One region of the Neobacillus sp. DFD-2R genome, then DNA from elsewhere that is predicted to be linked to it. Evidence: a T-box and tRNA genes for the amino acid it is inferred to sense, from the RefSeq annotation. Region 1 holds a T-box; the other holds one or more tRNA genes.
The links. A T-box is a leader RNA that pairs with one kind of tRNA and senses whether it is charged. The one in region 1 lies ahead of pheS (phenylalanine--tRNA ligase subunit alpha), so its partner is inferred to be a tRNA-Phe.
Positions count from the first base shown of each region.

Region 2: it has a tRNA-Phe gene. The T-box ahead of pheS (phenylalanine--tRNA ligase subunit alpha) is inferred to sense a tRNA for this amino acid. The anticodon was not compared.

Region 1 covers NZ_CM173228.1:1,339,726-1,345,193, forward strand. Annotated here, with positions in the region: gene AC3ANV_RS06445 (DUF1294 domain-containing protein) at 1-64, shown strand, start outside; gene AC3ANV_RS06450 (sigma-w pathway protein ysdB) at 71-451, opposite strand; gene AC3ANV_RS06455 (dUTP diphosphatase) at 557-1,048, shown strand; gene AC3ANV_RS06460 (M42 family metallopeptidase) at 1,119-2,204, shown strand; gene sspI (small acid-soluble spore protein SspI) at 2,370-2,579, opposite strand; gene AC3ANV_RS06470 (TrmH family RNA methyltransferase) at 2,694-3,446, shown strand; T-box leader at 3,508-3,748, shown strand; gene pheS (phenylalanine--tRNA ligase subunit alpha) at 3,842-4,879, shown strand; gene pheT (phenylalanine--tRNA ligase subunit beta) at 4,936-5,468, shown strand, end outside.
Region 2 covers NZ_CM173228.1:24,658-30,125, forward strand. Annotated here, with positions in the region: gene AC3ANV_RS00130 (adenylosuccinate synthase) at 51-1,343, shown strand; tRNA gene AC3ANV_RS00135 (tRNA-Lys) at 1,617-1,692, shown strand; tRNA gene AC3ANV_RS00140 (tRNA-Glu) at 1,731-1,802, shown strand; tRNA gene AC3ANV_RS00145 (tRNA-Asp) at 1,874-1,950, shown strand; tRNA gene AC3ANV_RS00150 (tRNA-Phe) at 2,114-2,186, shown strand; gene yycF (response regulator YycF) at 2,805-3,515, shown strand; gene walK (cell wall metabolism sensor histidine kinase WalK) at 3,524-5,347, shown strand; gene AC3ANV_RS00165 (YycH family regulatory protein) at 5,347-5,468, shown strand, end outside.

The DNA.
Region 1 (5,468 bases):
TAAAATTGGTTTTCCATTGCTGGCAATAGGTGAAATTATTCTAATTGTATACTTAAGCCGCTAATAGCTGCTAATTTTTTTGTAATAAATCTTTAACCGGGCTTTTCCATACAATTTCCGCTTTTGGGTATTGCTCAATGATTTTTTTCTCCATAAAATAAAAGTCTTCTTTGACTAACCCTTTTAATGAGGATGTGTTTTGCGGCCAAATGGAAACTAAGACTACGTCAAAGGAATCATCAATGGTCCCCGGATATTTCTCACCGGCAAATACGGCACCCTTATAGGTCAGTAAAAAGTTCTTTCTGACATCTCTATTGTCATGAAATAAAAAACGTTTTTGCCTTTGAGCAGCCTCGAACTTTCTATTAGTAGTAAAAAATAGTTTTATGACAAAATAAAAAAAGAAAATAATTAAGAACAATAAGACAAAGCGCAACAACCAAACCATTGGTTAAGCCTCCTAGTCATTTTTCCTTTCATACGATTTGTGGCTTAAAAAGTTTCAACCGTTTTTCGTTTTGATATAATTTTTTTAAAAGGAGTGAGAAGAAATATGCAGCTTGAAAAATTGTTTAAAATGCAAAAAGCATTAGATGCTCATATTGAAGAAAAGCATCTGTTACAAGAAGATGATTTATTCAACCGGAAGGTTCTGGCATTACTTGTGGAAATCGGTGAATTAGCAAATGAAACCCGTTGTTTTAAGTTTTGGAGTGTAAAACCATCATCGGCAAAAGAAGTGGTTTTAGAGGAGTTTGTCGATGGCATTCATTTTATTTTGTCGGTCGGGATTGAATGTGGATTCGATGAGAAATCAGTTATATTGGAAGAAAAGCAGCCGTTTGCAAATGTAAACGAGCAATTTCTCCTGGTTTATGAAATGATTTGCAGTTTTCGCAGGAGCAAAGATTTAAATAATTTTATTAGATTGTTTGAGGCTTATTTGCAGTTGGCCTCGCTGCTTGGATTGGCAAATGAAGAAATTGAACAAGCATATTTTAAGAAAAACGAAGTAAATTATTTAAGACAGCAAAATAATTATTAGCTGAAAAATTTGTAGATAATTTGTTTAAATCTGTATAATGAATGCGTACATACATAAAGGGGGCGAAACAATGGCAAATTTAGATGAAACTTTAGCAATGCTTAAAGACTTAACTGATGCCAAGGGGATTCCCGGCAACGAGCGTGAAGTTCGCGAAGTCATGAAGAAATACATAGCGCCATACGCGGATGATGTTACAACTGACGGTCTTGGCAGTCTAATCGCTAAAAAGGTTGGGAAGGAAGACGGACCCAAAATTATGGTTGCCGGCCATTTAGATGAAGTAGGATTCATGGTTACGCAAATCGATGATAAAGGCTTCCTCCGTTTTCAACCTGTTGGCGGCTGGTGGTCACAGGTTATGCTTGCGCAGCGGGTAACCATCGTCACGAAAAAGGGTGATGTAATCGGGGTTATCGGGTCAAAGCCTCCGCATATCTTATCGCCGGAAGCCCGTAAAAAACCGGTAGAAATAAAAGATATGTTTATTGACATTGGGGCAACAAGCCGTGAGGATGCAATGGAATGGGGTGTCCGTCCCGGAGATATGGTTGTACCTTATTTCGAATTTACGGTGATGAACAATGAAAAAATGCTTTTGGCAAAAGCCTGGGACAATCGAATTGGCTGTGCAATTGCCATTGATGTATTGAAACAATTAAAGGGTGTTGATCATCCTAACGTTGTTTACGGTGTTGGTACAATCCAGGAAGAAGTTGGACTTCGCGGTGCCCGTACATCAGCTTCGAAAATTGAGCCTGATATCGGTTTTGGTGTAGACGTTGGTATTGCGGGAGATACACCCGGAATATCTGAAAAAGAAGCAATGAGCAAAATGGGCAATGGTCCGCAAATTATTTTATACGATGCATCTCTTGTTTCCCATAAAGGCTTACGCGATTTTGTAACAGATCTTGCAGATGAGCTAAACATCCCATATCAATTTGATGCCATTCCCGGTGGCGGCACAGACGCCGGTTCCATTCATATGACACATAACGGGGTTCCGGCATTAGCCATAACAATTGCAACCCGTTATATTCATTCACATGCTGCCATGCTTCATCGAGATGACTATGAAAATGCAGTGAAGTTAATTGTTGAGGTTATTAAGCGCTTAGATCGCGAAACGGTAGATAAAATTATCTTTGAATAAGGTTTTAATCCTCGGTTTAGTTTCCGGGGATTTTTTTTTCGTGGATGTTAATTCGCAAATAAGCTAGTCATTTTCGCAAATAGATTATTTACTCTCAACAATTCATTTAATTAAAATTCCATAATAAGAGCCGCCGATCGCTTGATCGACAGCTCCAATAAAAACCTATTGCTTTAACCCGCTCTCGAGGGCTTCAAGCATTTCTCTTTTCTCATCTTCCGATGAATTTTTCCAAATGATTTCAAATAACACGCCAAGACCGGGGAGCATTTTTTCTTCGCCGTTTTGGATGGCATCAACAATTGTATCTTCCAATTCTGCTTGTGAGTTTCCGGATACATTGTGAATAATGGCATTTCGTAAATTTAAATTCATGAATGCACACTCCTTTATTAACCTGTAATTCTTTAATATCTTTCCTGTATTTGGTTTTATTATGTATCTAAATTAGGCTATAATGAAAAAATCAAAATAAAAGGAGCTTTAGGTTTGAAGCATATTCAATCTATTAATAACCCACAGGTTAAACAATGGAAAAAGCTATTAACGAAAAAAGAGCGGGATAAGACGGGAATGTTCATTGTTGAAGGCTTTCACTTAGTTGAAGAGGCGCTCAAACAAAGTGAACAAGTTATAGAAATTATCGTTTCCGACCAAGTAGGTCTGCCGCCGCGCTGGGATTCAGGTGCCACAGCTGTAACAGTTGTTACTGAGGAGATTTCCAATTCACTTTCGGATACAGAAACACCGCAGGGAATTTATGCGGTTTGCCGCCAGATAAGGATGGAAACAGTTGACAATGCGAATACATTTCTTCTCATTGATGCTGTCCAGGATCCGGGTAATCTCGGTACGATGATTCGAACAGCCGATGCAGCCGGGATCGATGCTGTTGTCGTCGGCCGCGGCTGTGTTGATGTATTCAATTCAAAGGTACTTCGATCGGCGCAGGGAAGTCATTTTCACCTGCCGGTGATTCGCGGTGATATCAATGAATGGACCCGGAAGCTAAAGGAAAAAGATATACCGGTATACGGAACAGCCCTTGAAAATGCTTCCGTTTATACCGAGATATCTCCAACAGGTCAATTTGCGCTAATTGTAGGGAATGAAGGTAACGGCGTTAGCAAAGATATTCTTGTCAACACAACAGCGAATCTTTATATTCCGATCTTCGGGAAAAGCGAATCGTTAAATGTGGCGGTTGCAGCCGGCATCCTTCTTTATTTTTTAAAAAAATAGACGCAAACCAGTTTGAAACATGAGAGAAATTATTATATAATAGTCAACAATATTGATAAAATGAAAAACGTTGACGGAGAAAAGTATTTTGTCTAACACCATTTAGGGAGAAAGTGCCGCGACTGCAAGCACTTTTATGGGAATGGCAGAAGAAGTTCACCTCCCGAGTTGGCATCGGGACCATTTCATAAAGAAATGTAAAGATGCATCGGCCTATGCCGTTATCCGAATGAAGCGAACACATGTGTTTTACATAAGGTGTTTACAAGGGTGGTACCGCGAATATAAACCTCGTCCCTTTCCAGGGATGGGGTTTTTTTATGTGGAAAAAAGTTCATTCGAAAAAAGACCGGCCAAACCTAGGTCTTATTTTACAAAATTAAGGAGGAACTCCAATGCAAGAACGATTAAAGGAATTGCAGGAAGAGGCTATTCAAAAAATTGAACAGTCTGCGAGCTTAAAGGAATTAAATGATATTCGTGTTGCTTATTTAGGCAAAAAAGGCCCGATTACAGAAGTGCTGCGCGGCATGGGAAAGCTTTCAGCTGAAGAGCGCCCGGTCATGGGTGCACTCGCAAATGAAGTCCGAGAAGCAATTGCAGTGAAAATGGAAGCAAAACAAAAGGATTTAGAAGAAGCGGCCGTGTTTGAAAAATTAGCTTCTGAAACTATTGACGTTACCCTTCCGGGACGACCTGTGAAAGTAGGGAATCACCATCCATTAACACGAATCATCGAAGAAATTGAAGATTTATTTATTGGAATGGGCTATCAGGTGGCTGAAGGACCCGAGGTCGAGCAAGATTACTATAATTTCGAAGCTCTCAATTTACCGAAAGGGCACCCTGCACGTGATATGCAGGATTCCTTCTATATCACAGAAGAAATCTTACTTCGCACGCATACCTCGCCGGTTCAAGCGCGGACGATGGAAAAGCATCAAGGCAAGGGACCGATTAAAATTATCTGCCCTGGTAAAGTGTACCGCCGTGATAATGATGATGCGACACACTCCCACCAGTTTATGCAAATCGAAGGTCTTGTGGTCGGCGAGAATATTCGTATGAGTGACCTTAAAGGAACGCTGGAGGTTTTTGCAAAGAAAATGTTCGGTGAAGACCGTGAAATCAGACTGCGCCCAAGCTTCTTCCCATTTACAGAGCCGTCTGTGGAAATGGATATTTCTTGTAAAATTTGCGGCGGAAAAGGCTGTAACGTTTGTAAGAAAACTGGCTGGATTGAAATTCTCGGTGCCGGAATGGTTCATCCCAATGTCCTTGAAATGGCTGGCTATGATTCGAAAAAATATACAGGATTTGCATTTGGGATGGGACCGGAGCGAATTGCGATGTTGAAATACGGTGTTGACGATATTCGGCATTTCTATACCAATGATGTCCGCTTCTTAAAACAATTTAGTAAACACGAATAATAATAAAAGCTCTAGCGCCCGTGGGCGCTAGAGCTGGACAAATAGGAGGGTACGACATGTTCGTTTCATATAAATGGCTTCGGGATTATGTGGATTTATCCGGAGTAACGGCAACAGAATTAGCTGAAAAAATTACTAAAAGCGGGATCGAAGTAGAAGGAGTAGAAGTTCTTAACGACGGAATCAAAGGTGTTGTGATTGGCTACATCCTCGAACGGGAGCAGCATCCTAATGCCGATAAATTAAGCAAATGTCTTGTTGATGTTGGGGAGGAAGCACCGGTTCAAATCATTTGCGGTGCTGCCAATGTGGCAAAGGGTCAGAAGGTTGCAGTAGCAAAGGTTGGGGCAGTTCTACCGGGCAATTTTAAAATTAAGCGTGCAAAGCTACGCGGCGAAGAATCAAATGGAATGATCTGTTCGTTAACAGAGCTTGGTATGGAAGGGAAAATAGTTCCGAAAGAATATTCAGAGGGAATCTTTGTTTTTCCTGCTGATGCAGAGGTGGGAACAGATGCATTAGCATCATTAAACCGAGACGATGAAGTGCTGGAGCTTGGATTAACTCCGAACCGATCTGACTGCTTAAG
Region 2 (5,468 bases), 1.3 Mb from region 1:
TGGATTAAATAAGATACTCAATTTAAGCATAAATTTCGGAGGTGCCTTTAATGTCATCAGTTGTGGTTGTTGGTACACAGTGGGGAGACGAAGGAAAGGGAAAAATAACGGATTTTCTTTCTGAAAATGCAGAAGCAATTGCTCGTTATCAAGGAGGCAATAATGCAGGTCACACCATTCAGTTTAATGGCGAAACCTACAAATTGCATTTAATTCCATCAGGGATTTTTTATAAAGAAAAAATTTGTGTCATCGGTAATGGAATGGTCGTTGATCCCAAGGCGCTTGTTACGGAGCTTGCCTACTTGCATGAAAAAGGGGTTACAACAGATAACCTAAGAATCAGCAATCGTGCCCATGTTATCCTTCCATACCATATTAAGCTTGATGAAGTAGAGGAAGAGCGTAAAGGTGCTAATAAAATCGGCACAACCAAAAAAGGTATTGGCCCTGCTTATATGGATAAGGCAGCTCGTGTCGGTATCCGCATTGCAGATTTATTAGAACGTGACGTGTTTGAAGAAAAGCTTGAGCAAAATCTTAAAGAGAAAAATCGCTTGTTCGAACGAATTTATGAGACAACCGGTTTTAAGAAAGAAGATATTTTAGACGAGTATTATGAATACGGACAGCAATTTAAGCAATATGTTTGTGATACATCTGTTGTATTGAATGATGCCTTGGACGAAGGCAAGCGTGTTCTTTTCGAAGGCGCACAAGGCGTAATGCTTGATATTGACCAAGGAACATACCCATTTGTTACTTCATCAAATCCGGTTGCCGGCGGAGTAACCATTGGCTCCGGCGTTGGTCCATCTAAAATTACCCATGTAGTCGGCGTTTGTAAAGCGTACACTTCCCGTGTTGGAGATGGTCCGTTCCCTACAGAATTGAATAATGAAATCGGTCATCAGATTCGTGAAGTAGGACGTGAATATGGTACAACAACAGGACGTCCCCGCCGTGTTGGCTGGTTTGATAGCGTCGTTGTCCGCCATGCCCGCCGTGTCAGCGGTTTAACTGACCTGTCACTCAATTCTATTGATGTTTTAACCGGTATCGAAACCTTAAAAATCTGTACGGCTTATAGCTACAAAGGTGAACATATTACAGAATATCCGGCAAGCCTAAAGATATTAGCTCAGTGCGAACCTGTTTATGAAGAACTGCCAGGCTGGACAGAAGATATTACAGGCTGCAAATCATTAGATGAACTGCCTGCTAATGCACGTCATTATGTAGAGCGTGTCACACAGCTCACAGGGATTCCGTTAACTACTTTCTCTGTCGGTCCCGACCGTAACCAAACAAATGTCGTCCGCAGCCCTTGGAGACAGATTTAATCAATAATAAGAAGCCCTCCTTTCAAGAGGGCTTTACTTTTTTTAAAAAAATTTTTTAAAAAAATTTTTTAAAAAAGTATTGCTTAATTTTTAATATGTATGATATTATAAAAAGCGTCGTTACAAACGAGATAAATTAGTATGAGCCATTAGCTCAGTTGGTAGAGCAACGAGCGAAGCTTCGTGAATAAGCTGCGAGTTGCGAGAAAGCTCGTAAGAGATTTCGAGCATCTGACTTACGATAATCAAAGTTTAGGAAACAATTCTAATTTTGAGCCATTAGCTCAGTTGGTAGAGCATCTGACTTTTAATCAGAGGGTCGAAGGTTCGAGTCCTTCATGGCTCACCAAATTTTTTTGCATTAGCAAAATAACTTTCAATATGTATGGCCCCTTGGTCAAGCGGTTAAGACACCGCCCTTTCACGGCGGTAACACGGGTTCGAATCCCGTAGGGGTCATCGGCATTTGGCTGGTCAGTAAGTGACTGGCAAGGACGGTCTCCTTGCTGACTGCCATAATTTATATATTTGGTCCGGTAGTTCAGTTGGTTAGAATGCCTGCCTGTCACGCAGGAGGTCGCGGGTTCGAGTCCCGTCCGGACCGCCATTTTTCATACATAGTTAAGAATACGGCTCAGTCGGTAGAGCACGATCGAATAAACGACTGTGAATAAGCATCGGCGTACCCATCGAGCAGCTGCTTGAATAAGCTTTCTGAGATGGGGACGAAGGTAAAACTTCAAACAAGGTTTAGGACATATTAATAATACGGCTCAGTAGCTCAGTCGGTAGAGCAAAGGACTGAAAATCCTTGTGTCGGCGGTTCGATTCCGTCCTGAGCCATCCCAAAAAGAAGCTTGCAAATGTAAGCTTCTTTTTTATGCCAACCATCGTAATAGTTTTGTCGTGAATAATCCGGTAACTAACAAAAGATCCGCGAATTCTATCCTATTTTATAAAATAGAGTCTATTCCTCGGAAACGACTAAAAATCCTTTTTTTATAGGGATTTGAACCTATCTCTTCGCGAATAATCGCATGAGAAAATGAACCTGCTTTCTTTTCCGCTAAATATCATAAAATGTCAGCTATTATACAATTTTGTTACATTATAGCGACTGATAATTTTTTTTATAAAAACTATGTTAAAGTATAGTAGTCTAAAATTCCGGAAAATTCCCTCGTAGATATAAAGAACTAGTTAAGAGAGTTAATACCGTAATTTAGGTATATAAAAATGGCGGCTTTCAAAACTCGCTTTCCTAGCTCAGATAATACCCAAAATAGTCTCTAGTCAATACTAGAGACTTTTTACATGTATTCCGGGTTCCGGGAGCTTTCGCATTTCTTACAATTACTACCTGCTGCTAATAGATGAATTAAAGCTTATAAAATGGTAAAGTAAAATAGAGTAGGTATGACTGTTATATAAAGATATTTTTAATATAAAGGAGCAATGGGTATGGAAAAGAAAATTCTTGTTGTTGATGATGAAAAGCCGATTGCGGATATTTTGCAGTTTAACTTAAAAAAGGAAGGTTATGATGTTTATTGCGCCTATGATGGAAACGAGGCGCTAACGATGGTTGAAGAAATCCAGCCTGACTTAGTTCTCTTAGATATCATGCTTCCGCTAAAAGACGGAATGGAAGTTTGCCGTGAAGTCCGTAAAAAATATGAGATGCCGATTATTATGCTAACGGCAAAGGATTCTGAAATTGATAAGGTGCTTGGCCTTGAACTTGGGGCAGATGATTATGTGACGAAGCCCTTTAGTACCAGGGAATTAATTGCACGCGTAAAAGCAAACCTACGCCGTCATCAGCAAATTATTGCCCAGCCGGATGCGGAGACGGAAACAAACGAAATTGAAATAGGCTCACTGGTGATTCATCCTGATGCCTATGTGGTTTCTAAGCGTGGAGAAACGATTGAATTAACCCATCGGGAATTTGAGCTGCTGTATTATTTGGCTAAACATATTGGACAGGTCATGACGAGGGAGCATTTGTTACAAACTGTTTGGGGCTACGACTATTACGGTGATGTAAGGACGGTTGATGTAACGGTTAGACGGTTACGGGAAAAAATTGAGGATAGCCCGAGTCATCCGACATGGATTGTCACTCGCAGAGGAGTAGGATACTATTTGCGGAATCCTGATCAGGAGTAATAGCCTTCATGAGAAAAGTCGGTTTTTTTCGTTCCATACACGTTAAATTTGTCATCATCTATGTCCTGCTAATTTTAGTTGCCATGCAAATTATTGGAGTGTATTTTGTCAAACAGCTAGAAGAAACCTTAAGGACGAATTTCCAGACTTCTTTAAAAGCACGTGTTAACTTGCTTGCTTATAATATTGTTCAAGAGATGGAAAAAGAGCGGACAGCAGACGATCCGACTCTGGAAGCGGACGTTAAGAAAATTCTAAGGGACTTTTCAGCTGTTGATATTTCTGAAGTTCGGCTAATTGACGGCAGATCATTAAAGATTATTGGAACATCGGATCCCAATAATCAAGGACTGGTCGGTCAAAGGACTACCGATCTTAGAATCAAACAATCCTTGGTTTTAGAAGAAGACCAAAGCAATATTTTAATTGACCCAAGGACAGGGCATCGAATTTGGGTCCTCTCCACTCCGATTAAATCAGGTAAAAAGGTAATCGGAGCAATTTATCTTGTTGCAAAAATAGAAAATGTCTTCGAACAAATGAAGACCATTAATCGTATTTTTGCAACAGGAACGGCAATCGCCTTATCGATTACGGCTATTTTAGGTATTTTATTAGCCCAAACCATTACGAGACCAATTGCTGATATGAAAAAGCAGGCACTGGCAATGGCAAAGGGTAATTTTTCGCGAAAAGTAAGAGTATATGGTTTTGATGAAATTGGGACATTAGCCATCACCTTTAACAACTTAACCAAAAAGCTTCAGGAAGCACAGGCAATGACAGAAGGAGAAAGAAGAAAGCTCTCGTCTGTCCTCTCTTATATGACAGATGGCGTAATTGCAACCGATCGAAAGGGTCGGGTTATTTTAATTAATGATCCCGCAGCAGAGATGCTTGATGTTTCACGTGAAACAGTCCTCTCTCAGCCAATTGTTTCTTTATTGGGGTTAAGTGATACAAATTCCTTCGAGGACCTGCTGGAAGAAAAGGATTCTTTAATCTTGGATTATAGTACAAAAGCGAAACGCTATATTCTCCGAGCTAACTTTTCTGTTATTCAAAAGGATACCGGATTTGTGAATGGCTTAATTGCTGTTCTTCATGATATTACGGAACTGGAAAAAATTGATGCTGAGCGAAGAGAGTTTGTAGCCAATGTATCCCATGAGCTAAGAACGCCGTTAACTTCAATGAGAAGTTACCTGGAGGCCCTTGCTGATGGTGCCTGGAGAGATGAAGAAATAGCTCCCAAATTTTTAGAGGTGACCAAGACGGAAACCGAAAGAATGATTCGGATGGTCAATGACCTGCTTCAACTATCGAAAATGGACAGCACAGATTATCGGCTTAATAAAGAATGGGTGAATTTTGTTACTTTCTTTCATCGCATTATCGACCGCTTGGAAATGGCAAAGGATTCAAATGTCACCTTCAAAAGACAACTGCCCCCTCATGCCATCTTTGTTGAATTGGATGAAGATAAGATGACACAGGTACTTTATAATATTATTTCAAATGCTATTAAGTACTCACCGGAAGGAGGACAAGTTACCTTCTCTATTAAAGAGGAAGAAGAAAAAATTATTGTCAGTATTTCCGATGAAGGTATGGGAATTCCAAAAGAAAATATCGGAAAAATCTTTGACCGTTTTTACCGGGTTGATAAAGCAAGGACCCGAAAATTGGGCGGAACGGGGCTTGGTCTTGCTATTGCGAAAGAAATGGTGAATGCGCATGGCGGGACAATATGGGCAACGAGTGTGGAAGGAAAAGGAACGGTTATTTCTTTTTCACTGCCATACGAGCGATTTGAAGAGGATGAATGGTGATGAGATACGAAAATATTAAATCAGCTATTTTAGTCATACTCGTGTTGTTTAGTATTGTGTTGACATGGAATCTTTGGACGTACCAGCCCAATTATGAAACGATGCAAAACAGTAATTATGT